One region of the Paenibacillus sp. JT22N7 genome, then DNA from elsewhere that is predicted to be linked to it. Evidence: riboswitches for the same ligand, from Rfam matches in the RefSeq annotation. Region 1 holds a riboswitch; each other region holds the start of a gene.

Region 1 (10,470 bases):
TCCCAGCCTCCATCCTCCCAGCCATCTACAATTTCAAATTGTGCCGGTACTGTATCAACAATCGTTACATTCTTACCGACATGAGTTGCTCCATCTGCCTGATACAAGATCGTATACTTGAAGGTATCTCCTACATTAACAGTGCTCACACTGGCTGTCTTTGTAAAAGTCAGCCCTGTAATCGGTCCTGCTGCCTGTACCGGTGCTGCGAATGGCTGTAATGCAGCTTGCAGCAGCAAAACGAGCAGCATGATCCAGGAAATCTTGTGCCTGATCGCTCTCTGTCTACTTGCGGGCATCTCATCAATCCTCTCTTTTTCTCTATCTCCTCTAGTTTCTCTCTTGTTGTGAATACCGATAATGCCTAGTACAAAAACATTACCTTACAAATACCACGTCATTTTCCATCCTCTTCCTCCTTGTATTCAAATAAGAAAATTATATCCAGCCCAACTGTACAAAAACTTTACAAGCCTCCCCTTTATCCGTCAGCTAAATAACTGCAAAAAAGCTTCGTCCATCCGATGAAGGATAGACGAAGCTTCTGTGTGTACCTATTGAGTTATATGTGTTTATTTCCGTTTAATAAACTTTAGCAGCCGTATAACGCGAGCTGTCTTTAATCATTTTGCCCGCTTTCTTGCTGTTCTTCAGGCCAGCATCAAGCGTCGTATCGATCGTGATCCATTTGCCGTCCAAATATACTTCATTCCAAGCGTGATAATTTGATACATCAGACGCTTTGCCCGTCACCATCTTGGCCGGAATGTCCAAGCTGCGAAGCATGCCTGCCATTAATGCAGCGTAGCCGTAGCAAATATCTTTCTGCGAACTAAAGGTACGATCGATTTGAGGCAAATAATCGTTGGTCACCTTAGCCGCAAGCTGATGATCGTAAGAAATATTCGCTACAATATAATTGTAAACCGCCGTTACCTTCTCGGTATCCGTCTTTGCTCCCTTAGTCAGTTCCAATGCTTTCTTAACCGCTTTGCTGTTGCTGCTCCAATCAATATTTTGTATGGAGTTCAAATAGACGAGGCTGCTGTCACTCAAATTCAAGGTAACTTTGCCTGTATGAACTGCTCTATATTTTTTTGTACCACTTACGTTTTCCAATAATGAAATCGTATAATCTCCATTGCCCAGTTGAAGCGCAAACCATTCTTCTGTCTGGTTTGTCCGGAGCGCATACGTATAATTTTTGCCGTCTTTGGCTACAACCAGCCTTGTATCTACGCCTGACTTGACCTCATAACGAATGCCGATGCTTCCTTTATCCACATTGGATTCGTCGAGCCAGCTTGTCCCAGCTGCCGCTGCCACTTGAGCAGTTGCTTGAGGGAACACGGACAGAATCAACGCCAGCAAAATCATAACCGTTAAACTTTTGCGCATAAAAAAAACTCCCTTCGGTGGCTAGGCTGCCATCTAATAATAGAGAAGGCCCTTTAGCTTTGCGTCCCTGCCTTTCGACAGGTTTGCCGTTATCGTGTAAAGTTTTGTAAGTGGTGTTAGGTAGAAAAACTACCTTATATTAAACTATGATTATCTCTAGTATATACCCATTATTTGCAATAAACAATACGTTAAATCTTTTTTATTTCCAGGCTGAGGCTTGTATTTTCTGGTTTTTCTTCATCCATCTCCGCTTTAACCGTTTCATAAAAGGCTCTTCCTTCCGCTCTTTAAGCATGCCCTTTACGTCTCTAAGCAGGAGCATATACCGCATTTCATCTTCGTGCTTCAAGCTTTGAAATTCTTTCAAATGTTCTGCGCCCATCTCGCTTCAACTCCATCATGCGTTTTATCAATCCTATGTCGGTTGATAAAATTCCGATACCCGAAACAGCGTTTAGCTGCTTTTGACCGTGTAAAACTTTTGGAATCTCCAAAACTTCCTTGGTCCTGTCGACAAATAAAGCCACGCAAAAAAATCACGAATACCATCATCTACGATTCCCTCATTGTACCGATAAAGCTGACGCTGGTAGTTCAGGCGGCATATTTCCACCCCGTCCCACCAAAAAGAAAACGTGTTCCGCTTATCATCATGCTCCAGAGTAATCATAAATTTCCCTTCCGAAAGCTGAAAATACTGCTTGTCATAAAAAAACAAAGGCCCCTCAGAAGTAGCTGTAATGCCAATAAAATGACCTCTATGATGGGTATAAAAGCCACGAACGATGGTGTAATCGGTCATTTGATTCAAATTCAGCTGTCGTAGGTGCTGGGCTCCCTCGCTTATACAGCAAGCCAGCTCAGGATAGCGAAAATGGCGAATGACATTCATTTGCCGCTTCTCGGTTATCATCATCTTCTTCAACCATTCCTTTGGACATGCTATTTTTTTGAAAATGAAGCTCGTAAAGCTTGTCCGTCTCCATTTTCACCTACTCCTCCATTATAAATAGGGCAACTCTACAATTTCTCGACAAAATCTCTGTTTAATCTCGCAAAACTTACAAAATAATAGGCCGCATAGAATATTGAATTTTTATTCCTTCAACAGTATGATAATTCAAAGGAATACTCAGAAAGGACTGCAGCCCTTTGGAAGAACAAAAACTTTGGACTAGAAGCGACGGATTTACAATTAGCACAAATAAAGCTTATTTGGATATTGAAACGATTTATAAATTTCTAAACGAGGAATCTTATTGGGCAAACGGAATTGACAAAGAACTTGTACAAGCAGCCATTGAACACTCCATTTTGTGCTACGGCATTTATCAGGGGAATCCGCTTAAGGAACAAGCGAAGCTAGTTGGTTTTGCGCGAGTTGTCACCGACCTTGTCCGCTTTTCCTGGTTAGGGGATGTATTTGTTATACCCGAGTTTCGAGGTATAGGACTTAGCAAGTGGCTATTAGAAACCATATTGGAGCACCCCAAACTAAAAGGAACAAGCTTTAATCTAGGTACAAAAGATGCTCAGACTTTATATGCCAAGTATGGTTTTAAGCCTCTCGAGCAAGTAGAAAGAAGAATGGCACGGCCATTGGATTGGAGAGCTATTTATGAGGGCTATGGTTTAAAAAGTCAATAGCACTCGCTTGCCCCTCCAATTATTTACCATTTTGTTTCCTTCACCAGTCTACAAACCATTAACGCCGCTTTTCCAATCTTTGTACCATTCTGTAATGTATGCGCTTGGCTGCTCGTTCAATTCCTCCATCAGCGCGGCGGTTAAAGCATTGTACTGCTGATTAACCATAAGATGATTCCCTTTAGACGCATACAGCTGCATTAAGGCAAAATAAGCCTCTTCCGCCTGCGCATGCTCCTCGATAATTCGAATATATCCGGCAATCGCTTTATCCAGCTGGCCATGCTCGACATGCCAAGCTTCCAAGCGATAGGAAGTATTCAGCCACAGGCGCTTCAGGCGCTGGCGTTCGCTCTCCGCCCACCAATAATCATAATCCTTTAAATAATCGCCTCGATAAAGATTCATAGCCTCCTCGTATTCCGCAAGGGTTGCCGCCGCTAGCGGCGGTGCAGCAGCAATTCCTCTCTCCCATTCCTCCACATCCAGCACAACCTGATTAAGTGTCAATATGTATCCTTCTGTTGTATTGGCGATGTGAAAACACTTTCCAAACTGATCAAGCGTTTTCCTAATATGGTACACCGTCGTATACAGCTGGGCATATACTTTCTCCGTCCCATTATCGGGCCATAGCAAATCGATTAATAGCGATTTCCTTACCAGCTGTTCGCGATGCTGGAGCAAATACAGAAACAGCTCCTGCGCCTTTGTCGTACGCCAACGTATGGCTGCATCCTTTTTTCCAGAAAATTCGACACTGAACTGCCCCAGCAGCTGCAAAATCAGGTGCTGCTCCTCATTCGTTTTTATCACTTGCTGCACGGCCTGCCCTTTATCCTTCACATGGGAGTCCAGCCGCTTCTGAATCCGTTCCATCGTTTTCATTAACCGCTCAGGATGGATCGGCTTGACGACATAATCCAGCGCATTCAGCTCAAAAGCTTTCACTGCATATTCATCATAAGCGGTTACAAATACGATATTCAGCTCTGGTCTTACCTCCAGCAGTTGCTCGGCAAGCGCAATGCCACTGACTTCGGGCAAATTAATATCCAAAAATACAACATCCGGCAGATCAAGCAAAATCCGCTCTTTCCCGACCGTTGGATCCTCATATTTCCCCAATACCTCTACGTTATTTAGTTTCACGAGTTGCCGCTCCAAGTAATCCAAAGCGAGGCTTTCATCATCTACAAGGATAACCTTCATGCTTGACTCCTTTAATATACGAAATAACCACTCGTTCACAAACTCTGCCATGCTGACAACAATTATAATGCAGTTAAATAGTTGCCGCAATCATTTGGCATGAATAGTCGTTACAAATTCAGGAAAATTTATATAGCAAAAGAGCAGTAAGCGTTAAACCTAAGGCAGGTCAAACGCTTGCTGCTCTTGCGATTTGCGGTTTTGGTTTTGCCTACAGGCAAAACTCGCAGCGATAATAGATGGAATACACGATCCAGTTGTTCTGCTAGACAGTCTACCAGGCGTTGACGCCCAGTTGTTCAATCGTTGCTTGAATAAAAGCCGGCTCGTCCTCTGGCGTACGGGAAGTAATCAAATTACGATCAACTACGACTTCCTCATTGCGAAAATGCCCCCCGGCTGCCTGCACTTCCTGCTCCAGCTCTGGATAAGCCGTCAGTGTGCGTCCTTGCAGCAAACCAGCTTCCGCCAAAATTTGCGGGCCATGGCAAATGGCAGCAATGGTAATGCCTTTTTCATCAGCCTCTTTGACAAAAGCTTGCACGGCCGCATCTTCCTTCAAGTGGGAAGGTGATGCGCCGCCAGGAATAATAATAGCCGCATAATCGCTCGCCTTCGCCTCATTAATCGCAAGATGCGACTTATAGGCAACTGTGCCCTGCTTGCCTTTTAGTTCCTCATTGCTGCGCAAGCTTATAATAACCGCCTCATGGCCATTTTTCACCATTTCATCATACGGATTTTGCATTTCTGAATCTTCAAAGCCATCGGCCAGCAGAAAAGCCACCTTCTTCATTTGCGTCATCATTTACACGCTCCTTCTTGTTTGGGCTCTATGTTACTTTACCCTAAAAAAAGGTTTCGCAAACAAATCCTGACGCTCAGATGCCATTAACGATACACGAGCATCCTCCCGCAATAGTCGCATTCCTCGCTTTGCTCGGGAAGTAGCACCTTATTCGCACCGCAGCCCAGGCAGCTGATTGATTTAGGCACGGACGGCGGGGCAGACGGGGGCGGAGGGCTTTGCCTTGCATTATGGTGTTCTGTCTGCTCTACTAAACGGGCAGCTGCTGCCGCATGCTCCTCCGCTTCCCTTGCAGATTTCCTCGCTTGCTCCTCATTTTCAGCAAGACTTTTCTCATGCACTAGCTCTTGTCTTGCGATATGCAATTCAAGCTCTAAAGAATCAATCGCTTCCTTATGTTTCTTTTGGACTGATTTACGTTTCGAATAGCGCAAACCAAGGTACACTCCAATCCATGCTGGGAAAACGAAAATCAGGGAATAAAGAAGAATATAAAACATCAATTCTTCCCGATTTGGAGTCGATATTCCATTTTTAAAAAAGAAAGCACCAATAACTAACCACACAATTCCATTTGCATACGAAATCATTTTAGATGAATCGTATCCCTTCCGCATTGCTCATCCCGCCTCTGTATCATCGTCCAGTCTCTTTAATTTAAATGTTGTTCTCTTGCAAGTCTTGCCCTCTTCAGCTCACTTGTTTCGTTTTGCATCTCAAGCAAACGCTGCTCCAAGCTGGCTGAATACTTCTGTGCTTTTTCCATGTATTCTTTTTGTTTTATTTTATCGACCTTCTCGATCATTGCCGCCAATATATATATGACTGCCGCTGTTATCCCGAAATATTTGCCGAAAAATAAAGCCTGCTCCGCGAATGACATCTCTCCTGCTCTATATAAGGGCATATACAGCATGCCATTTACAAGGCAACCAATTGCAATTATTTTAAGAACTCCACCCATCTCGCTTTCCCCTCTTCCTTTTCGTTGCTGCAATCATTAGGGATCATAAGCTGCTACAATGTTGAATCTCTTACCCTAGTAAAAAAAGCAGCATCCGTTAAACCCGCTATAGGCTAAACGCTTGCTGCTCTTATTTCTCTTTGGAGACCCTCAAATAGGCTGGCTTAAAATTAACTATACACCAGCACCGTTCCGCAATAGTCGCATTCCACGCTCTGCATGGGCTGCAGCACCTTTCTCGCGCCACAGCCCGCACAGCTAATATTTTTGGGCATGAGGGGTGGTGGCGGAGACGACGATGGAGGTGGGGCTGGTGATGTACGGCTCGCGGCTTCGCGCCTTGCCGCTGCCTCTGTTTCTGCTCGTATAGCCGCCAGTGCCGCTTCCTTCTCAGCCTCTAGCCTAGCCGCTTCTTCAGTCTCTTCGGCTCGTTCGCGCTCTTCTCTTCCAAACTCCTGCTCATGCTCCAGCTTCTGTAGCTCCAGTCGAAACTGGACTAGATATGGCTCTTGTTCATTTAAATATTTTTGCTTCCAATTAAAACGCCTGTTCTTCCTTACCCCAACACAAAAAAGCGAAACGCCAGGAAATAAAGAGAAGACAACCCAAGAGGCTATGAGTCCATCTACTCCATAACTTGGGCTCAATGTATTCGGATATAAGATGAGACCTAAAGCAGCCCAGAATACGCCAATTGCCTTGTGCCAAAAACCAGCTGCCATTTTCATTCACCCCGTCTTTCGCTCTGCATGGCATAGGAGCCTTTACACCTAGCGGTATTCAATACTTGCATGGCAATATTCGCAGAGGATTGTTTGTTTAGGCCATAGCATCGTATGGTTGCCACAGCTTGGGCAAGCAACAGATTTTCTCCCTTGTCCTGAGCTGCCCGCTGGAGCCCTGCCTTCCCTTGCCTGCTCTCTCTGCAAACGGGCATGCCTCATTTCGTCGGCCATTTTTTTAGCCTCGAAGGTATTTTGTTGTATCGTGGCATGGGTCGCCCGGATGTTTGCGACCCATGCGTCATCACGCTTCTTCTCACTCTTGGCAAAAAAATACGCCATAATAAAAAAGAACAAAGCAGGAAGAATCGCTCCTAATAAATATATTCCTACTTTTTGTGTAAATAAAAGCGAACTTGGCCTATTATCGAAACCGCCTAGCATATAACCTACAATTAGCAAAAATCCCACTCCAATTACGCGAAACAGCAAACTCATGAAGCTTTCCCTCTTTCCCAGCAGCAACGCCATTACGTCTCACGCGCAGTAATGTGCTGCTTTTGATAGCTGCCACAGCCCAATATTTGCGTCCCCTATGCACTGCACTCGAGCAGCAAAGGAGCTATGCTCTGCCAGCAAGTCCATGTCCGCATTCCGGACAAAACTTCTGCCCCGGCTGCACTTCATGACGACATCCCGGACATTGCTGGCTGCCGCTGCTGTTGCTGGTTCCACAGTGCGGACAAAATTTAGCACTTGCAGCTATTTGCTCGCCGCAGCCTCTACACGGACGCGGCAACGTCTCGCCGCAAGCGGTGCAATTGACTGCATCCTCCGCACAATCCGCGCCGCAGCTTGGACAAGGATTATAAGCATCGCCGCAATTGGCGCAAAACTTGGAATTTTCCCGATGCGGCATGCCGCACTTATCGCAATTATGAATCGGTCTCGGCGCTCCCGCCTGACCACTAGCGGAGCTGCCGGCAAGCCCTTTGCCGCAGCTGTTGCAAAACTTCGCCTGCGCATCGTTGCGGCTCTGACAGCTTGGACAAACCTGAGCTGCGCCGGCTGCTCCATACAGCTGCTCGCCCAGCTGTCCAAATTGGCTGCCGAATATGCCGCCAATTCCCGCTCCCATGCTAAGTCCGAGGGCTGCGCCCATGACGCCAGCTTGCGAGCTGCCTTCATTTTTCGCTGCGCCCTCCAAGGTGTCGAAGGTACGCTCCTGCTGGTAGTTGTAGCCGATAATGTCCATCTCTGCTTTGCGCGCAAGCGCTTCGCGCAGCCGTTTCAGCGAGGCATCATCCTCCGGTGTACTGATGGAATCAATGAAGAAATTAACGAGCCGAATGCCGAATGGGTGCATCAGCGCCCCAACTCGTTCTTCGACGTGCTTGGAAATTTCGCCGATGTAGGCGTTGATTTCAAGCAGGCTCACTTTTTTGAACACCAGATAGGAAGAAAGCAGCTCATTAATATTCATCATAATCATGCCGCGCAAATGTTTGGACAGCGTTTCTTGATTGAACAGCGGGAGCGTTCCAACCAGCTTGGACAAAAACCGGCGTGAATCCTCAATCGCAATGCCGAACTGGCCGAAAGCCCGAACCGGAATGACAATATTGTATTTCGGGTCCTGCAATTGAATCGGCGACGACGTTCCCCACTTCACATCGAGAGATACCTGCTTGTTCACAAACCACACCTCGGCCGAGAACGGCGATCTCCCGCCAAAAGGAATGTTAACCAACTGGTTTAAAATCGGTATATTAAGCGTACTGAGCGTATGCCTGCCAGGCCCGAATAAATCGAGCGCCTGACCGCCCTTGAATAACAGCGCCTCTTGCGTATCATTAACGATTAACTGCGTCCAAGTTCCTAGCTCCGCATTCGGATATTTCCAAGCGTATACGTCCGGTGAACCGTCGTATTTGACCACCTCTACTATAGCCATTCCCTCTCACCTCTAACATGTTGACTTTTTTTGTCACTCACTAGCAGCTTGACGAAACAGAGGCTATTCTGCAAGAAAAGCTTCGCCTTTTTCACTGCACTATCAAAACTTCTATCTCTATTATTTAATAATAAGAACAATTTTCCTGTTTTTCAACAAAATTATGGTCCATATTCCACAGATTTAAGCTAATTTCTCCAGCATTCGACTTTACTAAGCAAGCCTAACCTAAGAAAAAAGACATGGATCGATAATCCTGCCCCGCCTAGGCCAGTCTATCATCCATGTCTTATCGTTTAGCTTGCGTTTAACTTGCGTTCAGCTTATCGCGTCTAGGCTTGCGGCTATACGCCGTATTGCTCGATTTTAATCAAATTCGTCGTACCGGATAAGCCAACAGGCGCTCCAGCCGTAATGACGACAAAATCTCCCTCAGCAAGCAGCCCGGTTTGCTCCGCATCCGCCATTGCCGCATGCAGCAGCTCGTCCGTCGTGCCAGTCTTCGTGCCCTTCACCGGAATAACGCCCCAAATCAGCGCCAATAGCGGCAAAATTTTCTCGTCGGAAGTAATCGCGATAACTGGCGATTGCGGGCGATATTTGGATACCATCCGCGCCGTAAAGCCGCTTTCCGTACGAGTAAGAATCGCCTTCGCCTTGAGCTCCAGAGATGAGCTGACGACCGCTTGGCTAATGACTTCAGTAATCGTCGTGGAAGCAAGCTGACGGCGCTCCTGGAAGCCTGCATAGTAGTCCAGTTGGGACTCCGCCTTAAGCGCAATAGCAGCCATTGTTGCAACCGATTGAACCGGATATTTGCCCGCAGCCGTCTCGCCAGATAGCATGATTGCATCTGTTCCTTGCATAACCGCACCTGCAACGTCGCTCACTTCTGCTCGTGAAGGACGCGGGTTTACTTGCATGGAATCCAGCATATGGGTCGCAACAATAACCGGCTTGCCTGCTACGTTACACTTATTAATCATGTCGCGCTGCATCGAAGGCACATCCTGAACAGGAATTTCAACGCCCAAGTCGCCGCGGGCAACCATAATGCCATCCGAAGCTGCAATGATGGAATCCAGGTTTACGACGCCCTCTTCATTTTCAATTTTCGAAATGATTTGAACGTGGCCAGCACCGTGTGCTTGCAGCAGCTCGCGAATTTCCAAAATATCTTCCGCTCTTCTTACGAAGGAAGGCGCAATAATATCGATGTTTTGCTGAATGCCGAAGTGAATATGGCGAATATCGCGCTCCGTTACGCCTGGCAGCGTCGTGCGGATGCCCGGCAGGTTAACGCCTTTGCGCGGCTTGATCAGACCGCCGTTTACGATCGTGCAGTGTACTTCCGTCGCTTCCACCGATGCCACCTCAAGATCAATCAGGCCATCATCAAGCAAAATCGTATTGCCAGGCTTCACGACAAGCGGAAGCTCGCTATAGTTAACATGAATGCGGCGGCCATTGCCGAGCACTTCTTCCGTCGTCAGTGTCAGCGTCTCGCCAGCCACCAGCATGTAAGAAGCTTCCTCCAGCTTGCCAATCCGCACCTCTGGTCCTTTAATATCCAGCAAAATCGGCACGATTGCATTTTCAGCAGCAGCCGCTTCGCGAATCCGCTCAATACGCCGGGCATGATCCTCCAGTTCCCCGTGCGCCATATTCAGACGCGCCACATTCATCCCCGATCGAATCATTTCCCTTAAAGTATCAACCGAATCACAAGCAGGTCCCATCGTACAAACAATTTTGGTTTTAC
Region 2 (10,470 bases), on a different contig from region 1:
AGCAATAATCCCCCAGCCTTTGTCTGGGGGATTATTGCGTTTAAGATAGGCATTACGGGTGTCTGCCTGCGGCAAATCGAACTATGAAAGATTCATATCCAGCAGCTTTTCTACTTGCTCTTCCATGACACGTGGGGGATAGGGCATTCCATTTAGAAACCACCATTCCACAATTCCTACGTAAGCTGGTGCAAAAAATTGTACCGTTACATCTTCATTGATTCCACGATTTTTCCCCTCCGTCATTTATCCATGTAGTGAAGATATATCGTTCTCCGGCTAACATTTGCTCTGTCGGAAATATCCTGTATTGTAATTTGATCGAAATTTTTTTCAGACATCAACGCAATAACCGCTTTTTACGAGCAATAATTCATCAATGTATAAGTTCAGATGATATTGTGGAATTTCAGAAAGTGAAGGAGTCATTAGGCATGGCCAAGCAAAATCATTTATTTATGTATATTTTAATTATCGGGGTTTTCGGCATTTTAACGATTGATATGGGGATCGTTGGGATATTGCCCCAAATAGTGCTGCTGTTGTACTTTTAGGCTCAGCAGGGGCTAGTGTTAGCAGTTACATTGCAGAGTACCTTGAAACCATTACTCATATTTCGGGGAAAATGTTAAGCTTGACGTTATTTTTATATGGCTTGGCCAGTTTGCTGGGCAACTTAATCGGAGGGAGGCTGCTCTCTAAAAATCCAATGAGAACAGTCGTGACTTACCCCATCGTATTAGGATTGTTTTTATCAGGGATGGGTACACGATACATCGTGTTAGGAGGAATTATATTTTTGGTATTTAGTTTGTTAGCTATTTTACTGAGAATGTACATGTATCGTCCGACCAAACAGCACTCTAGATAAGAAGTGCAGGCATGCAGCTAACGCGAGGACTTTTGTTGAAGCTGCGCCTGCCTGTAAAAAGGGATGCCTCCGGCCCTCAGCATAATGGGGGCCTTTTCTTACACATTTCGCTCAAGCAACGTCCCCAGTTGCTCTGCCAAGACATGATGGGGGACAGGCTTGTCATTCGTAAACCACCATTCCACAACCCCTACGTAAGCAGAGGCAATAAACCTGACTAGAAGATCTTCATTTAACTTCTCATTCTTCCCTTTGGTTACCTCAACCTCATTCGTTAATTCTTCGATAAACAAGTCGAGAAACCGGCCGCGAAAGTAGGGGGCGCCTTTACTCGCCAGCATCATGGAAAAAAAGGAATAATGAAGCTCAAAGTATTCCGTCCACATCAAAGTGGCTTCGGTAAATTCCAATTCGGCTGCGGATTTACACATTTCTCTTAAGACGTTGATGTGTTCTTCGATAAGCTTGTCCAGCAGATCAAATTTATCCAAATAATGAAGATAGATCGTTCCGCGGCTCACATTCGCCCTATCGGAAAGATCCTGGATCGTAATATCATCAAAATTTTTCTCCGACATCAAATCAATAACCGCTTTTTTTAACGCTTCCTGGGTTTTGAGTATTCTCCGATCCACTTTAGCCAACTGGGAATCACCAATCTTTCTTTAATAATTGACAATGATGATGCAACTGTTCATTACTTAACAAATCCAGCTCATTTAGCAATTGCAGATGTTCGGTGTCTGTTTATAATTATAGACGTGAGTACATTAATGAATCAAGGAATAGTAGAAATTCAATGTTTTTGATGTCCGAAAAACGCATCGGGGATTATACGTAAAAAACGGGGGGAAAGAACAATGGAACGTCTATGGACGAAATCGTTTACGCTCATGACGATAGGAAACCTATTTTTGTTTAATGCCTTTTATATGCTGTATCCGACGATGCCGCTATTCATCACACAGATGGGAGGCAGCGAATCGCAGGTCGGGCTGGCGATGGGCGCGTTTATGCTGTCCGCCGTTATTTTTCGCCCCATCGTCGGCGGGATGCTGGACCGATTCGGCAGGAGCCCGTTTCTCATTTGGGGGCTTATTCTGTTCATCCTGGCAATGTATATGTATAACTGGGTTGGAGGAATTGTTGTGCTGATGGGGCTCAGAATTTTGCATGGTATGAGCTGGGCCGTTTCTACAACCGCCTCAATGACAGCGATTACAGACATGATTCCAGCGGGCCGCCGCGGCGAAGGAATGGGATGGTTCAGCACATCCATGACCTTGGCTATGGCAGTCGGTCCGATGTTCGGGCTCTGGGTGACAGAGAACCAGTCGTACAGCGCTTTGTTTTTAATCGCCGTCGTCCTCTCTGCGATAGCGCTGCTCCTGACGTTAGGAGCAAAAATGCCCTTCCAGCCCAAAACGGGCGTAAGAAAAATAGAATTGTTCGAAAAATCGGTTTTGCCGATTGCGGCATCCGTCTTTTTTCTGTTTATCGCGTATGGGGGCATTACAACATTTGTTCCGCTGTTCGCTAAGTCGATTCAGGTCAATTCCGGCGCATTCTTTCTGGCCTTTGCTGCATCACTGGCACTCAGCCGTCCCATTTCGGGAAAACTTTCGGATCGATACGGAGAGATTTCTGTTATCGTACCAGCCCTTGTCATTACGATTGGCGCCTTGATTGTGCTCAGCATGTCGACCGGCTTAGGCGGTGTGCTTGTTGCGGCGATTTTATATGGCATCGGGTTTGGCTCCGCGCAGCCGGCCCTTCAAGCGGCAACGATCCGTCTGGCCCATCCAGAGCGAATCGGAGTTGCCAACGCCTCGATATCGACTGCTAATGATCTTGGCATCGGGCTCGGTGCGATCGTGCTAGGCTGGGTTTCCCAGTATATGAGCTATCAGGCGTTATTCACGGTCAGCGCTTTGTCTGTTGCGATTTCCTTGCTGCTGTTCACTTTATTTGTGAAACGTTTGTTGAAAAATAATGAATAAATGGAGGAACAATCAAATGGAATATGTGAAACTCGGAAATACGGGCTTGGATGTATCCCGAATTTGTCTGGGCTGTATGGGCTTCGGAGTAGCCGTGCAAGGAGGGCTTCAATGGATTATTAATGAAGCAGACAGTCGTCCCGTTATTAAAAAAGCACTAGAGCTTGGTATCAATTTTTTTGATACAGCTAATGTATATTCAGCCGGATCAAGTGAGGCGGTTATTGGACCTGCTTTAAAGGAATATGCAAATCGGGATGAAATCGTGCTGGCTACTAAGGTGAATGGGCGCATGCAGGTCCAAACGGTGCCGGACTTTCTCGAAAGGCCATTATGAGCGAGATTGATAAAAGCCTGAAACTCTTCAGAAAGAACCTGTAACCTCACCTATTGTTGGTGCTACAAAAATATCGCATATTGAGGATGCTGCAGCTGCTCTTTCCATAAAGCTGACACCTGAAGAAATAGCCCAGAAAGATGATCTTGAAAAGAATAAGCGGATCAATGGCTGGACGCCCATTATCTTGTGAATACATATGCCGAACCTTTTAGACAATAAAGGAAAAATCGATACCACAGAAACGCGGTGATGCGTTAAACTGAATGCTTATAAAGATGGCTGTCGAGACCTTCTCGACAGCCTGATGCCGCCTAAATGGCGGCTTTTTTGTTTTAAAATTTTCATAGCGTTACGTATCAAGGAAGATAAATCTGCGCAGGATTATTTCGTTCTAGTCTATCCAAGTTTCGTCTCCTCCCATAGACTTTCATTCTCTTCATATTAATAGGACCCCTCTCCCAAAAACTTTTTGTCGAATGAAAATATAAAAAAATGTAAAAAACGTAACTATTTGATGAACGGATTGTTTATAGATTAGGAATGGAATAAAACAAACATAAAATGGATAAAGGCATACCTATGGAAACATAGGGACGCAAAGCCATGGCCTAAGGCATCAGACGATGCTACGGTTGACAGGTTGCTGGAAAATGGGAGCAGACTGTCCAAAATCCGGGCAGTTTTTTATTTATCAAAACAAGTTATTGGGGGTAATTTGATGAAACGTTTTTATTATCCATTAACACATGCGCAAAAACGAATTTGGTATACCGAGCAGTTTTACCCCGGAACGAGTATTGCCAATTTGAGCGGTTTTCTCAAGCTTAGATCGCATGAGGGAATGGATTGCAGCAGGAAGGGAACAAAACCGTTGTCCAGCAAAATGGCAAACCAGCCGATTTAGTAGTCAAGCTGGAGGTGATTAGGCCGGTAGCTGTAGCTATTAACGTATCACGAACGGTAGGCTGGTTTACCTCCCAATATCCGGTTGTGCTCGACATGAGCTATACGGACGATTTAGCCTATCAAATAAAACGGGTGAAAGAAGATTTGCGCCATATTCCCAATAAGGGAATCGGTTATGGCCTGCTGCGATATTTGGCAGCTGATGAGCATAAAGCAGGGCTCACCTTCTCATTCAAACCGGAAATCAGCTTCAACTATTTGGGGCAATTCGACAGCGAGGTGCAAACAGACTTGTTTTCACCATCCGTATACGATATGGGCGCGCAAACAAGCCCGGAATCTGAAGCGCTGTATGCGCTCAGCTTAAGCGGTATGGTAAGAGGCGAACGCCTCGTTGTGTCTTGCGCCTACAATAAAAAGCAATATTTGCGAGCTACGATAGATCAGCTGATGGATCGCTTCCACCATCATTTGCTTGTATTAATTCAGTGTTGCACAGCCAAGACGGACAGAGATTTCACACCAAGCGACTTTACGGCGAGTGAATTGCAGCTCGAAGAGGTCGGAGATATTTTTGACATGCTGGCAGAGAAGTTTGGCTAAGAGAATGAATTTGCGCGCAGCTTAATTTGCTGCGGAATGGATAGAAGGAGGCCTAGCACAGGTGAACGGGATTACTTTTCAGAAGGATCAAGTACAAGATATTTATTTTTTATCGCCTATGCAAGAGGGCATGCTGTTTCACACGCTTCTGCACCCCGGACAGAGCTATTATATGGAGCAACTGGCCATTTCGGTGAAAGGCTCATTTCGCAAAGATTTGCTGGAACAAAGCATGAACGTGTTGATGGATCGGTACGATATTTTTCGTACCGTATTCCTCCACGAGAAAATCAACCGGCCGGTTCAGGTTGTATTCAAGCAGCGAGCGTTCCATGTTCAGGAAATAGATTTATGTGATCAGCCCCAAGAAGAGCAGCAGCGACAGCTTGCTGCCTTCAAGCAGCAGGATAAAATGCTGGGATTTGATCTGTCCAAAGATATTTTAATGCGGACGACCGTTTTTAAGACAGGTGAGGACACGTATGAATGGATATGGAGCTATCACCACATTATGCTGGACGGCTGGTGCTTTGGCATTATTGTAAAGGAGCTGTTTCAGATATACAGCGCCTTGCTGAATCATAAGCCATACGAGCTGCCCGTCTCGAAACCATATAAGGAATATATCAACTGGCTTGGCAAGCAGGATAAGGAGGCTTCGCTTGTCTTTTGGTCGAGCTATTTAGCTGAATTTGAGGGGCAGGAGTCTTTCGCCGAGCAGCGCAGCAGACGCAGGGAGGAAGGTTATTCGTCAGGCGAGCTTCATTTTAAGCTTGGAGAGGAAGACAGTGAGGCTTTCTCTAGACTGGCAAGAGAGCATCAGGTTACGTTAAGCACAGCGATTCAAGCCGTTTGGGCTATTCTGCTTAGCCGTTATCAGCGCAGCAGCGATGTGTTGTTTGGAGCAGTTGTATCGGGTCGTCCCGCTGAGATTAGCGGTGTGGAGAGCATGGTGGGCCTGTTTATCAACGTAATCCCAACTCGTGTTCAGATCGTACCGGATATGACCTTCAAGCAATTAATAACGGAAATGCAGAGACTCTCGGTGCAGACCGAAGCGCATCAGTACGTGCCGCTTTATAATATCCAGAGCCGAATAGGCCAGCAGACGTTAATTGATCATATTGTTGTGTTCGAGAATTATCCGCTTCAAGAGGCTGGCAAACAAAGTGAAGAGCAGAATCTGGGATTTGCGATGGATGACATTCATATTTTCGAAAAAAGCCATTATGATCTTCATTTACTCGCTGGGCCTGGCAAGGAGATGGTGATGAAGCTAGCATACAATGCCAATGTGTATGAAAGCTCCTTCATCAATCGCTTGAAGGCGCAGCTCATCCACATGATTCGCCAGCTCGTGAGGGAGTCCAATAAGCCGCTTGGTGAGCTTGGAATTGTGCCTGAGGAAGAAGCACATCGCTTATTCGCTTTTAACCGTCTGGATGGCCGGGACGGGGAAATGGCAGCAGCAAGCAATATGACGCTTGCTCAGCGATTCGAATGGCAGGTGGAGAATACGCCGGAACATCTTGCCCTTTCTGCTCCAGATGGATTATTTACTTATGCTGAGCTGAACGCTCGTGCAAATAAGCTCGCTTACGTGCTTCGCGGCAGAGGAGTTAACGACGGGACTATCGTTGGTCTGCTCGTTCACCGCTCATCAGATATGATTGCAGCTATATTAGCCGTTCTTAAGGCTGAGGCGGCGTACGTCCCGATCGATCCTGCGTACCCAGAGCAGCGAATCAGCTACATGCTGGAGGATAGCGGAGCGAAGCTGCTGCTCACGCAGTATTCGTTGACAAGCGTTATCGAGAAAGTAGAGTATCAAGGAACCCTTCTGTACCTCGATGAACCAGAGCTGTATAATGAAGCTGCCGCCAGCAATTTGGACACTGAGGATGCGCCAATAAACACATTAGCGACGACTCCCGGAGGCTTGGACAGGCTTGCTTATGTAATGTACACCTCTGGTACGACTGGCCAGCCTAAGGGGGCACTGATCACACATGCCAATATTTCGCGGATTGCGATTAATACGAACTATATTGAAATAACTAAGAATGACAAAGTACTGTCGTTATCCAATTATGCTTTTGACGGCTTCACCTTTGACTTATTCGGCGCATTGTTAAATGGGGCTGCACTGGTGCTTGCTCCAAGCGATACGATTATGCATGCTGGCAAGCTTGTACAGTTCATTAAAGAAGAGAAAATTACGGTCATGTTCGTCACGACGGCGCTGTTCAATCTGCTCGTAGATGAGGAGGATTCGTGGATGAAGAGCATCCGCAAGGTGCTGTTCGGCGGAGAACGCTCATCGGTGAATCATGTACGCAAAGCGCTGCATAGCATGGGACCGGATAAAATCATTCATGTATATGGCCCAACGGAAAGTACGGTGTTTGCGACCTTCTATCCGGTTCATGCGCTTTCGGAGGATATGGCTTCCATCCCCATTGGCAAGCCGCTTAATCAGACTTCAGCTTATATTGTAAATGAGACGGATCAGCTTCAGCCGATTGAAGCGGTCGGGGAGCTTATCCTGGGCGGTGAGGGGCTGGCGCTAGGGTATTTGAATCGGACAGCTTTAACCGCAGAGAAATTTGCTCCAAATCCGTTTGTACAAGGAGAGCGTATTTACCGCAGTGGTGATTTGGCAAGGTGGCTGCCTGACGGGAATATCGAGTTTATAGGGCGCGTCGACGATCAAGTGAAAATTCGCGGCCATCGTATTGAGCTAGGTGAGATCGAGAAACAGATTGTAAAACTTGAGCAGGTTAAAGAAGCGCTCCTGTCTGTTGCATGGCGTGCTTCGGGCGAGGCATCGCTTTGCGCTTATGTTGTATTGAAGCCTCAAATGGAGTTAAGCAAGAATCAGCTTCGCAATTATTTGCTAAGCATGTTGCCAAACTATATGGTTCCGCCAACCATTGTTTTTCTTGAGCGACTGCCGTTGACCGTCAATGGAAAAGTGGATCGGCGAAGCTTGCCTGCAATGACGGAGTTCATGAATGAATCCGAACACTACGCACCTCCTCGCAATGATACGGAGGCCAGGCTCGCTGTAGTATGGTCTCAGGTACTCGGGGTAGCACGAGTCGGTATTCATGATGATTTTTTTGCTCTAGGGGGTCATTCGCTGAAAGCGATGACGCTTTGTTCTATCATGCTAAAGGAATTTCAGATCGACATCCCCATAAAATTATTGTTTGAGGCGCCGACAATTGCCGAAATTGCAGCTTATTTGCAGGAATGGGCTGAAAGTGGGCAAACGGTGTCTAGAGCTTCAGCGCATCTGACGCTGCTTAACCCTAAGGGTGGCCCCCATTTATTTGCTTTCCCTCCGGTGCTTGGGTATGGCATAGTGTTCAAGGAGCTTGCAGACCAGCTGCCTAATTATCGCGTTCACGCTTTTGATTTTATTGAAGAGGAGGATCGCATCACTCGTTATGCCAGCCAAATGCAGAGCATTCAGCCGCATGGCTCCTTCATCTTGATCGGTTATTCTGCTGGATGCGCTCTAGCATTTGAAGTTGCCAAACAATTGGAACGCTGCGGCAGGCAAGTAGAAGTTCTAATCATGATTGATTCTTATTGGAAAAATAACGTGAGTGATTTGAAGGGCCGTACAGTGGAAGGTGACGTTGCAGAGCTTATGGAAGCCAATAAGCAAAATATTGCGCTGCAAATAGACGCAGTTCGTGAAGGAATCGTTCGTAAAACAGCGGCCTATTATAAATATTACGTAGAGTGGATTGCAGAGGGGCAAGTTCATGCTTCTATTCATCTGATTCAATCCGAAACCGCATTTACACATTCGTCAGAGCTCTCTTCCTGGAAAAGGGCTGCGGGAACGGGCGAATATGTGGAGCATCAAGGCTTTGGAAAGCATGGGGAAATGCTGCAAGGGGGCTTCGCCAGACTGAATGCTCAAACCATCCGCTTTCTATTAGAATGGAGGCCCGTGAACAAATGAATCCAATGCTCAAAACGTTTAGCACTGGAACAGGAAAAATTCCACTTATCTGTTTTCCATTCGCAGGAGGATATTCTGCTGCATTCTGGCCGTTGCACCATTTTGTTCAAAATGATTGCCAGCTGCTGGCGGTTGAACCTCCTGGACATGGAACGAACAGCATGACCTTGATTCCAAATTTGGAGGGATTGGTGGAGCTGTATGCGAGGGAGCTTGCTGCGTATTTTCAACAGCCATTCGTCCTGTTTGGACACAGCATGGGTGGAATGGTTGTATACCGTTTGGCACAGAAGCTGGAGCAGCAAGGAATAGTCGCTAAAGCGGTCATTATTTCAGCTATTCAGCCGCCACAAAGCAAGCGTGAGCGAACAGCGCATCTTGATGATGACGCCTTTCTCGATCACGTCATTCCCATAGGCGGCATACCCGAGGAGCTAATAAAGCAGCGGGAAATGCTCGACTTTTTCCTGCCCTCTTTCCGGGCGGACTTTCAGGCACTCGAAACCTTTCAACATAACGATCACACGCTGCTTCAGGCGCCTATGCACGTGTTTTACGGTGCTGAAGACTATAAATGCGCGGAGGAAGCTGACGGATGGAGGAAATGGGGCCATAATGTCGGGCTGCATCGCTTTGAAGGAGGACATATGTTTCTGCTGTCAGAGCCGGAGAAGGTGGCCGCGAGCATCCGAAGCATTATTGAAGCAGCAAATAAAGAAGAAACTCACTATATCCAGAAAAAGAAAGGTGATTTAAATTGATATTATTCAAAAATAGATTGTCGAAAGCTGCTATGGGAATAATGATTATTGCCAGTTTATTATTTTCGACTACCACCTATGCGGCACCGACCATAAGCAAAGGCATTGCGCTTACGGCACCACCACCTTCAACATTATCATTGAAGGGTTTTATGAATCCAAGTCATATTTACTTGCTTGATGGAACAAACCGCATTACTAAGGTGAATAATCAAGCTGTGACGCTCTCAGGTTATACATATGGCTATTATCAGCTTGATAGCCTCGGAATTACATTCTATTTGGAGAGATGGACGGGGATGGAATGGGTGACCCACGGAACAGGCGTGAACAGAAGCGATTTGAATAAAGATACTTTTAGCAGTTCTGTGACGATGAGCGCAGATAGCGGTTACTACTATCGTGTACGTACCATCCATTGGGTCATTGAAAACGGCAACTATGAGCAGGGCCAAGTGACAAGCGAACATATTCTTGTGTCATAAAAAAATAAAACAGGGGCCGGCTGTGCGGAGCCCCTGTTTTATTTTTGGTTCATCGATTCAGCAAATGCGATTAAATCAGCTTTGGAGAGATTGCCAACGATATGAATATAGAGATTAGCTAACATGAATTCCAGCTTTTTTGTTTCATTCGGCATGCTGGTTAAATAACCTTTACCGCGCTGAAGTGGAATGTTCTCTACGGTGGAGCTAGCTGCACTTGCAAGCGAGCCGACTACGGAGCCCGACTCCAATTGCTGCAAGTTGACTCTAAGCAGTTTTGCTTCTTCATTTTTAAATACATACAGCACTTCATTGGACTTAGCATCGTTGGGCTGTACGGAAATATCTATCCGGCTTAATTGATAGCCCTCTGGCAGTTGAGGAAAGGAGGGAGGTGTAAAGGTAAGCTTATTATTGACCTCATCCTCCATAACCGATATCGTATGAGACTCTTGCCCTGAAAGGGGATGTATAGATGATTCATTGTTGCTTTCGTCATGCGAGGTATCCCGTTCTTCAGGAGGG
Region 3 (10,470 bases), on a different contig from region 1:
GAGTTTGTACCGGATTTTTACAGCAGTGAGGAGAAGGAAGCACGCTGGGAGATGTGCAAGCTCATTAAGCGTTCTTACGATCAGCGGCTGTTTACGAGCACGCAGGGCACGTTTTCCCATCGGGTCGGTGAAAATTCCTTCATTATTACACCGTATGATCAGGACCGTAAATATGTGGAGCCGGCGGATCTCGTGCGGATTGACGGCGGGAAGAAAGAGGCGGGCAAGGTACCAAGCCGCTCTGTACAGTTTCATCAGCATATTTATGAGACGCAGCCTCATGTGAACTCGATTATTATTACGCATCCGCCTAATATTATGGCGTTTGCGGTGACAGAGGAGCTGCTGGATTCGCGGACGATTCCGGAAAGCTATATTTTGCTGCGGAATATTCCTAAGCTTCCTTATGGGGATTTGTATACGAAGCCGCAGGAGGCGGCGCAGCTTTTTCAGGAGAACACGCCCATCGTCATTGCCGAAAATGACTGCGTCATCGTCACCGGGCAAAGCCTGCTGAACGCCTTCGACCGCCTGGAGGTCGCCGAATACAGCGCGAAAGCGACCATTTCAGCGAAAAACATTGGAGCTATTGTGCATATGGAGCAGTCGAGGATTGCGGAGCTGGAGCAGGCTTTTGGGTTGAAGTAGTAGGCCATATTGCCTAAATTAATAGTAATGTGAGTTTTAAAAAGTGAACTTAAATATGAAATGATAGGTCCAGCCCGTGGTTTAGCGGGTTGGGCATTTTTTTGTTGATCATACGACTAATAATTTGCAAGGAGATAAATAGGAAGATTTTTAATAGTTCAAATAGGATTAACTTCCTGTTGTATGATCTAGAATTTACTAAATATAAGGAGTCCACTGTTAATGAGGAATGACATGCCAAATAAAAATATTTATTTTCATGACTTATGTAGTATAAAATTTCAAATATCCAACCGATATACTAAGTACAAAGAACTATTAGATCAATTGAACTGAAAGGTAGACTCGTTCGAAAGGCGGGGGAGTAAAGTCGAGGGTCTTCGTGGAGACTACTAGAAATGTAGGTTTAAGAATCAACAAGCCCATTGAAATTGATAAAGGCAAACCTGATCGAAAGACAGGGACGCAAAGCCGCGGGTCTTCACGGAAAACCATAATTATGGTTGCCGTATGACAGCCGGGCCGCCAAAAGTAAATGGGCTTTTTTTATGCAAATATAAGAATTTATAAGTTTCATCCTTATAAACGGCTTATATTTCATACGCTAAACGGTAGCTTTGCCGCCAGAGAGCAGCGATAGCCGTTTACGCTTGACGTATAGGAAAGGATATGAATTTTCTCATACTTTCTCTATACGTTTTGCCAAAACGATGGCGTCTAATAGAAAGGACGCCGCCAGACGTTTTTCTTAATAGAGGGGGATATTCAAATGTATTTTAGTCAGATTAAGCAAGGTGTAATAAGAGTATTATGTTTATCTTTAATTATTCAAATGTTCCTTCCTTCCATCTGGAGCAATTCCACGGAGGCTGCCGCGTCATTTCGAGGTGTTAATGTTCAGTTTAAAGCAACTGATGCTTTAGCAGCAGATGGCTATTTGGCCGACCATGGCGATGAGTATGGTCCACACAATGGATACTTCTACGGTTGGAATATGGATCATGCGCAGTCTACGGTTACAGGAAGCACCTACGATGCGCCGCTTCTAAACTCTTCTATTCAAGTGCAAGAAGGCGGTGAATGGGAGATTGAGCTGCCGAATGGCAGGTATAACGTGAAGGTCAGTGTCGGGAACTCTGTATATGAAAGCAATAATACGCTTTATGTAGAGGGCAACACTTTTTGGGAAAATACGGAGCTGCCTGCTGGTGGACAAGTAACTTTTCAGAAGGGGGTTGTCATTGCTGACGGGAAACTGACGCTCAATGCGGGCAGCAGTGGAGATACAACAGCTATTCAATATATCGAAATTAAATCTCTGGAGCCTGTCATCCAAACGATTCCAAAACCGCAAATTGGGAAGCCAGCGGAGCAAAACAAGCTTCAGGGCAATAAAATTATTATTTCCGGCAATCAAAATAATGAGCATAATGCGCTTCCCTTTATCCGGGTAGGCGATTTAAATCCGGAAATTAGCCGCTACATGAATGCAGAAATGGCGTCTTTGGAAAGCAAACTGGCGGCATCCAATCCTTCATTTATTTCCTGTAATAATTGCAGTGCCTCAGGCCTGGAGGCAGCAATTAATAACAGCAGCAGCGATATGGTAGCTGTGACGGTGGGCCATTTAAATTTAGATTCCTCACTGACATTGGGCTCTCCTACGAAACCGGTTTATGTTATCGCAGAGGGCATCAATACGAATAATAAGCTCACCATTACGGTTTATGGAACTTTGGTCGTCAATGGGAGCATGAATGCGAACACTGAGCTGACTATTGATATTAAAAAACCTAACGATTCGACTCGGACAATGGGAGGGAATCTGTGGGTTAAAGGTTCCTTGCACTTGAATAATAATTCTAGTGTCTCGATTGCGGACAATTTCATAGCTGGGAGCCTTACTTATAACAGTGGTCTGCTTAATGTACAAGCAGGAAGAGTCATTGTACCTGGAAGTCTTCATATCAATACAAATGTAACTATGAATATTGATGAGGAAATGGTAGTTGGCAGCTTGGTTTCCAATAATCAGCAGGCCAATATTTCTGTGAAACGTGGAGATTTATTTATTCAAGGCGATATGCATGTCAACAATCACTTGAATATTGAGACCGGAGGCATCGTTGCCATCGGAGGCGGTATTACAGCTAATCAGAAACCGATTATTAACATCGGTGTCGGTACTGAAGGGGAAACGAAGCTGAAATATTTGGCAGCAGGGTTAAAGGCGGAATATTTTACAGAGGAAAATTTGGATGGTGAAAAAACGACGGTGCTGGAGCAGCCCGCTTTGCAAGGCAAGGCTCCTGTATCTTCGACAGGCCTAAATGATGGACGGTTTTCTGTTAGATGGTCTGGACAAATACAGCCTTATTACGCTGAAAATTATACGTTCGAGGCTGATGTTAATGGCGGAGTCAAACTATATGTGAATGGAACTCTAATTATTGATGAGTGGGCAGCGCAAGGAAATAAATTATTTACTGGCTCTATTGCCTTAGAAGCTGGTCAAAAGGTTGACATTCAAATGGAATACGTTAGTCGTAATGGATCGCCTAAAGCCATTTTATCATGGCAAAGCGCTTCAGGAGCGAAAGAGGTTGTACCAGCTAGTCAGCTATCTCCGTTTGCAACTCCTGCCATTCAGACTATTCCATCTGAAAATGCGGTGAAGGTCGGTTGGACTACTGCATTTAATGCAGATGGGTATGAGGTTGAAATGGATGGCAGCATTTATCCACTGGGCATTCTTAATGAATTTATTCATGAGCTGCTGCCATCAGGCACGGTGCATTATTACAGAGTCAGAGCGACGAGCGGCGATTTAAAGGGCGAATGGTCTTCTGTATCGGAGGTTTGGACTTTGCCGGATGTCCCCGAGAATATTAAACTGCAATCGACAAGCGATTCAGTGACCTTGACTTGGGAGAATGTGAGGGGCGCTACCGGCTACGAGGTGGAAACCTACAATACGGTCGTTAACATCGGCAATGTGAATCGCTATTTTGAAGAAAATCTGAATTCAAACATTCAGCGAACCTATCGAATAAGAGCGGTGAATACAAGCGGTCCAGGGCAATGGAGCCCAATACTTGTGAAATCTACGCTTCCAGGAACCTCTGGTGTGCTGAATACAACAGCAACGGATAAATCGATTCTTATTACTTGGGATTCTATTTCTGGGGCGGATTTCTATGATCTTGAGGTGGATGGCGCAGTTAAAAGCAATATAACGGGAACGGAATATTTGCATGATCAGTTAGAGCCTAATACAACACATACGTATCGAATTCGTTCGAAAAATAGCAATGGAGCAAGTAATTGGAGCGAGAAAGTTACGGCGACTACAGTGCCTTCCGTCCCGAAAAATCTCCATGCAGCAGCTGGTACCTCCAGTATTTCAGTCGAGTGGGATGAGGTTTCTGGGGCAACTGGCTACGACATCGAGGTGGATGGGAATGTTTTAGATAATGGCTTGAATACGAGCTATTTGCATTCCAATTTAGAGCAGAACGGTGAGCACACGTACCGGGTACGCGCCAAAAATAATGGCGTTATTGGACAATGGAGCCATTCCATTACACGCACAACACTTTCGGGAGTGCCTTCCAATATACGCGCTACAGCTACAGGCACAGCTATCACCGTAACCTGGGATCAAGTCATAGGGGCAGTTGGTTATGATATTGAAGTGGACGGGCTAATCGTAAATAATGGCTTGAATTTAACGTATGTGCATAAGGATTTACTGCCATTTACGGAGCATACCTACCGCATCAGAGCTAGAAATACTGGGGGGAACGGTCCCTGGAGCGAGATCATTACACAAGCAACTTCACTTGGTAAGGTGCAAAACGTTAAGACAGCATCAACAAATGATACAATCACAATTTCTTGGGATAGTGTCAGTGGAGCTACTAGCTATGAAATCGCTGTTGATGGGGTGCTAGTAGAGGTTTCAACGGGGACTAGCTATAAACATGCAGGGCTAGCGCCTAATTCGCTGCATGTTTACCGTGTAAGGGCGAAAAATAATGATTTGACTGGCGATTGGAGCGACACGGTTAGAGCAAGTACGGGGCTGGGCATTCCAGTTATTCATAAAGTTCTCTCCGCAAGTACGAGTATTACCATAGAGTGGGACAGCGTTGTCGGTGCAAATGGTTATGACGTTGAAGTAGATGGAAGGATTGTAGATAACGGCAATCTGACCCGATATGTACACGCACAGCTTGCTCCGGGATCAAAGCATGTGTATCGGGTGCGAGCAAAATCGAGCAGCGCCATAGGCGAGTGGAGTCAAGCGGTCACAGCTATAAGCTCGGCAGGGGTACCGGAAATCATTTCTACTGTAGCAAAAACAAATCAAATAACTGTCGAATGGACCTCGGTATCAGGAGCTGCAAGCTATGACCTTGAAGTCGATGGTGTACTTATTGAAGGTATTTCAGGGGTCAGCTATGTTCATCAGGGGCTGAAATCCAATACACGACATGTTTATCGGGTTAGATCCCATTCGGCGAGCAGCTCTAGCGAATGGTCTGAAAAAGTAGAGAAAAATACAATACCTGAAATTATTGTAAACCCAGGCAAGGACAATAAGTTCAATGTAGTCGTTGCTGCTCCTAAGAAGCAGGGTGTCACACAGAGAACGATTACGGTAACTTATCAGCCTTCTGAAGTAGAGGTTCTAGATCTCAGTGGAATGACGCCAGAAATCGAGCTGGGCACTGGTTTAATTCAAGGTACTAATATGATCGTACGGAAATTCGTGCCTGGAGAAATCGTGTTTGAGGTTATTAATGCCGACAAAACGATAGTGAACAGCATTGAGTTTCTGGCGAAAACAAATGACTACTCAAAAATTACTTATATTGTGGAATAGCATATGTGGGGGAGCGTCATGATGAGAAGCATTTTACGGAAAAATATGATAGCTATTATTGTTCTTTTATCCATGTTTACTGAATTGGTTCCTGTATATAGTGCAGAGCCAGTGCATGTTGGTAATTGGGAATTGGTAAGGACTTTTAAGGATGACAATCGTTTTGAACGCTACTTTGTGAATGTTAGGGTTTCTCCGCCGCAAATTTATCCGAGTACCTATTATGAGTATGACTACAAGCTTGTTTTTCCAACGAACAAAATAAGTCCAACTTGTAAATTTAATGTTAGTTATTTGAAAGATGGGGTCGATAATCAATGGAGTTATTATAAATATGAAAGTTACGATTACGAGATAATATTAAGCGAAGACTACGTTTCTGATTATCTTGTTTATTTTAATAAGGATTGTACAAAAGCTTATAGTTCTGCGGATTTCGAACTCTATAGAATCTCCAGAAGCTTGAACGAGCCCCCTCTTATTATTGCTCCTATAGCCGGGTCTAGTTTTACTAATCAATTACCAGTGACATGGATCTATAGAGGTTATTATCCTAGACAGCATAGGAAGCCAGATTACTACAGCCTTGAACTATCTCTAGATGGGGGATCAAATTGGACTTCAATTGTTGATAGAGGTTTTACCGACTGGGGCGAGTTTAATCATAGAGTAACTGATTATTTAATTGATATTTCAGCTATGCCTAATACAACCAATGCTTATATAAGAATGCGATCGCAGGATAAAGGGTTATGGGGACGATACGCGTATGCGGGTCCTTTTACTATAGCAACTCCTACCAAGCAAGAAATTCTCTCTCCTACAGCAGGACAAATAGTAAGTGATCTGTCTGTCTTTGTTCCATCAGTCAGGCTTACAGGGGCAGCAAGTGGGAATCTGACCCTGTCCTATTATGTAGATAACGAGAGCACACCAAGAGATACAAAAGTCATCTCTAATACAGCGACAGCACAGCAAGTAAACTTTAATGCGCTCAATGTCCAATCATTGAGTGAGGGCCCGCATACGATGAAATTTACGGTGAACGATGGGGCACAAAAAATTCAAGATACGGTAGCTTTCCAAGTGGATAAGAATGCTCCAGCAGTTGGCGTATTTCAGGCAACAGCAACGGATACGACTATCCAAGTAGCGGGCACAGCAATGGATACGGTATCAGGATTGCATGCTCTGCCACATCGTTTCACGATAGGGACAAGCGCAACGGATTGGCTGGCCGCAGGTGCGCATACTGCGACGAGTCTTATCCCGAATACGAATTACACCGTGAAATTTGAAGCAAGAGATGCAGTAGGACATATTGGATCACAAACGAAAAGCGTTCAAACAAAGGCGCAAAGCCCATCTTTCGTGCTAGGACAAGCAAATGACAGCAGTCTTGAGGTCACGTTTCAAGATGGAAATCCGGCTGGAACACAGTACCAATTGAAAGCTGGAGCTCAGTATGTGAATGGTTCAGGAGGATTAAGCAGCACGGCCGTATGGTTTACCCCGACGAACAAGAAAATACGAGTCACTGGATTAGCATCCAATACAACGCTCGTGTACCAGGCAAAAGCTAAAAATGCACTAGGAGAGGAAACAGGTTGGAGCAGCACAAGGAACGGAGAAACCTTGGCAAGCCCACCGACGACACTAACGCTAGAAGCTTCGCAGCGCTACTTGCGCATTTCATGGCCCGCAACGGGCGGCACCGTCACATATGAGATTGAAGTCGATGGAGCGATCGTTAACAATGGCGCATCAAACACGTATCTCCATAGCTCGCTCACGCCAAATACGAGACATGCGTATCGGGTGCGAGTGAAAAATGGGAGTGGAGCTGGAAGCTGGAGCCCGCTGCTCGCTGCCTTTACACTGCCAGAACCGCCTACGGTTCCGCTGGAAATAGAGGTTGCACCATCCCAGAAGGAGCAGACGATTACTTGGGGAATCGTGGCTCGAGCAGAGAGCTACGACATTGAAGTCGATGGAGTTGTAAAAGATGCTGGAAGTGGTCAGCGTTATGTACATGCTGGACTTGAACCAGAAACACAGCATACGTACCGGATACGGGCAAAAAATACAGGTGGGATCAGCGAATGGAGCGCCTTGGTCACCTCACAAACGCTGCCTTATCCTCCACAAAAGCCAGCCACTTTAACAGCAGAGCCGGCGATACATGAGATGGCGGTGAGCTGGGAGCCCGTTGCAGGAGCAACAGGATATGAAATTGAGGTAGACGGCTTAATTTTGGATAATGCCAATCGCACGAGCTACCTCCATAAAGAACTGGCGGCGCTAAGCCCTCATACGTACCGCATAAGAGCGACGAATGCGGGAGGGAAAAGCGCGTGGAGCGAGCCGCTTGAAACGGTCACGCATCCTGAAAAGCCCGCCATACCAACAAATCTCATCGCAACAGCTGAAGCGGATGGCAACACGCTGACATGGTATAAAGTACCGCATGCGGAAAGCTACGAGATTGAGATTGATGGTTCTACGATTATGAATGTAACCACTAATCAATACACACATACGGGACTCGTTCCAAATAAAGCCTACGCTTACCGGGTACGTGCGGTGAACATAAGCGGATATAGCGAATGGGGCAGCAAGGTTACGCTCACAGCTCTGCCTAATCAACAAGCATCAGATTTGGCGCTAACGAATGTAGCAGCTGTCGTGACAAATCGATCAATCACCGTATCTTGGGAAACGGTAGCAATAGATGCGCATTATGAGGTGGAAGTGGACGGAGTCCTAACCGATAACGGGCTGGACACGATCTATCATCATGGCGGGCTCGGGGCGAATGAATTTCATACGTACAAGATCCGCTTGAAACAAGAAGGGACGCCAGCAAACTGGATCGCCGTGTTGTCGTTGTCTACCCTTCCTGACTCCCTCCAAGGGAATATTGAAGTGAATGCAATAGCGAATAACAACAGCATCGAGCTGCGCTGGGATCAGGTAGAGGGAGCTAGCGGTTACGACATTGAGGTGGATGGTCAGACCGTAGCATCAACGGGTACATCAACAACCTATACGGATACAGGCTTGGAGTCTGGTACCTCGCATACGTACCGGGTGCGCGCGAAGAACGAAGCAGGCGTGACGGTATGGAGCCCGGCAATTGTGAAGAGTACAACGAGCCCTTCGTATATTGTCAATGGTGTAAAAGGGAAGACGTTTGATTTGTCGCTGCTGGGCAGCAATGTGCAGGATTTCAGCGAGTTAACGTATGTCGTTACGTATGATGCATCGGCGCTGGAGGTTGTAGATTTGTATGATTTCACGCCAGCACTGGACCAGCAGTCCGGCAAAATAGCAGGCTCCAATCTGGAAGTCACCTACACACCGGGACGTATCACCTTTAAGAAAAGCCAAAACATTGTGCCGGGCACATCCTGGTCCGGTGAAGTAACGACGATCATCTTCAAATCTAAAATAACAGGTCAAACGACGATTGACGTAAAGGTTTAACAGGAAACTGAAATGGAAACGGAAATGGAGCTGAGTATGTGAGGCATTTTCTCAAAAAGCATTACAAATGGGTAGCGATTGTTGTTGTCATCGCTTTAATCACAGAAACCTTTGTATTGCTGCTAGATAACAATTTAATCAATCCAAATAAAGAAGAAGCTGCCGTTGAAATGAAGAGCGACAGCATGATGGCCGCGGATATTTCCAATATGACAGGTGTCAAGGCAGAGGAAATTATAAAGCTGAAAGACACGGGGCTTTCTTGGAACGAGGTGCTTGAGCAGTTGAAGTCAACCAAGCTTGCGGGAAATGACGAGGACCGGAGCAAGCGCAGCGGGCTGCTTGCAGAGTCAGGAATGGATGAAGTGACAAGCAAGCTTCAGGCACAAGGCTATCAGAATGAGGATATTTTAGAGGCGAAAATGCTCGCAGAACGATTGCAATTCCAACTGAAAGAGCTGGGGGGCGGCAATCAGCCTGCCCCTGCTGTTCAAGTTCCTACGGCAAGCATAGACAAGAAAGAGGAAGATCAGCAGGAGCGCTATGAGAAGCTGCTTCAACAGTTCAATGTTGCCGACGCTGTGTATTTCATGCTTTTGCTGGAAGACAAGGTAGGAAGCGCAGAGGCTGTTTTGGATGAATATTTGGTCGCGCTTCAATTGGAATTGGATTTGAACCTATATATCTCCGATCAAGAGGCTTATACAAAAGCGAGAGATGAGAAGCGGATGAGCAGCCCTTCCCATGAAATGATTACGATGTCTGGCATTGAGCTTGCGCTGCTGGAGCAAATTCAGAAAAGCAACACGCGTATAAAAGATAATTTGACGACAACGACGCAGGGGACTACAGCATCGATAGATGTAAAAGACAGCAAAGGGGAGAACATTTTACCGGATGTTCCTTTGCCTGTTGTAGAGGATATTAGGCCTGGCAACCCAGCGGCTGATGTCATGAAGGAAATAGAGGCCATTAACCCAAATCGACCGTAAAGGCGGACTACCAATGAAATATAAATTTAATAAAATGACAAAATCCTTAGTTGTCATACTTGCCCTTGGCACGGTGCTGCAGCTAGGAAGCGTGCTTGCGAAAAATGCTTTGACTGATCAAAAAACGACAGTCAACACAAATAAAATCTTCCAAAGTGCTGCGACCCTGTCGCTATCGCAAACGGCATTGGATCAAATCAAAGAAGCGGATGAGACGGCTTATGCTCGCAACCTTGCTAACTATGAAAGCATGGTTAAGACGCTGCAAGTGGATGAAAAATTCCAAAAGGAGCTTGACCGTCTGGTAGCAGCGGGCAGCAGCCTGCCTGATTTGCTTGTTGCTTACGAGTTTTTATACCAAAACTATGGCAAAATGCAAGATTTGGAGCAGCTAGCTTTAGAGCGCTCGAAGGGGAATGATTGGGAGACCATTATGAATCGGTATCACTCCAGCCA

The links. A riboswitch is a leader RNA that binds a small molecule or an ion and turns the genes downstream of it on or off. The one in region 1 is predicted to bind cyclic di-GMP.
Region 2: it holds a riboswitch for cyclic di-GMP, as region 1 does, so the genes downstream of both, AC50Y5_RS10900 (condensation domain-containing protein) here and AC50Y5_RS26695 (transglutaminase-like domain-containing protein) in region 1, are expected to answer to the same signal.
Region 3: it holds a riboswitch for cyclic di-GMP, as region 1 does, so the genes downstream of both, AC50Y5_RS19095 (fibronectin type III domain-containing protein) here and AC50Y5_RS26695 (transglutaminase-like domain-containing protein) in region 1, are expected to answer to the same signal.

The regions. Positions count from the first base shown of each region.
Region 1 covers NZ_JBXENY010000011.1:193,782-204,251, reverse strand. Annotated here, with positions in the region: gene AC50Y5_RS26700 (SdrD B-like domain-containing protein) at 1-299, opposite strand, end outside; gene AC50Y5_RS26695 (transglutaminase-like domain-containing protein) at 583-1,398, opposite strand; cyclic di-GMP riboswitch class I at 1,412-1,496, opposite strand; gene AC50Y5_RS26690 (hypothetical protein) at 1,856-2,317, opposite strand; gene AC50Y5_RS26685 (GNAT family N-acetyltransferase) at 2,554-3,048, shown strand; gene AC50Y5_RS26680 (response regulator) at 3,097-4,260, opposite strand; gene AC50Y5_RS26675 (DJ-1/PfpI/YhbO family deglycase/protease) at 4,535-5,056, opposite strand; gene AC50Y5_RS26670 (hypothetical protein) at 5,152-5,502, opposite strand; gene AC50Y5_RS26665 (hypothetical protein) at 5,721-6,032, opposite strand; gene AC50Y5_RS26660 (hypothetical protein) at 6,203-6,754, opposite strand; gene AC50Y5_RS26655 (hypothetical protein) at 6,803-7,252, opposite strand; gene AC50Y5_RS26650 (SPFH domain-containing protein) at 7,377-8,708, opposite strand; gene pyk (pyruvate kinase) at 9,053-10,470, opposite strand, start outside.
Region 2 covers NZ_JBXENY010000003.1:540,097-550,566, reverse strand. Annotated here, with positions in the region: partial or broken gene AC50Y5_RS10925 (TetR/AcrR family transcriptional regulator) at 82-350, opposite strand; gene AC50Y5_RS10920 (TetR/AcrR family transcriptional regulator) at 970-1,515, opposite strand; gene AC50Y5_RS10915 (MFS transporter) at 1,732-2,871, shown strand; partial or broken gene AC50Y5_RS10910 (aldo/keto reductase) at 2,888-3,231, shown strand; partial or broken gene AC50Y5_RS10905 (transposase) at 3,282-3,419, opposite strand; cyclic di-GMP riboswitch class I at 3,772-3,859, shown strand; gene AC50Y5_RS10900 (condensation domain-containing protein) at 4,058-4,720, shown strand; gene AC50Y5_RS10895 (non-ribosomal peptide synthetase) at 4,782-8,699, shown strand; gene AC50Y5_RS10890 (thioesterase II family protein) at 8,696-9,460, shown strand; gene AC50Y5_RS10885 (hypothetical protein) at 9,613-9,945, shown strand; gene AC50Y5_RS10880 (DUF4367 domain-containing protein) at 9,984-10,470, opposite strand, start outside.
Region 3 covers NZ_JBXENY010000007.1:24,032-34,501, reverse strand. Annotated here, with positions in the region: gene AC50Y5_RS19100 (class II aldolase/adducin family protein) at 1-648, shown strand, start outside; cyclic di-GMP riboswitch class I at 1,078-1,178, shown strand; gene AC50Y5_RS19095 (fibronectin type III domain-containing protein) at 1,418-5,536, shown strand; gene AC50Y5_RS19090 (fibronectin type III domain-containing protein) at 6,566-9,022, shown strand; gene AC50Y5_RS19085 (hypothetical protein) at 9,061-10,014, shown strand; gene AC50Y5_RS19080 (hypothetical protein) at 10,028-10,470, shown strand, end outside.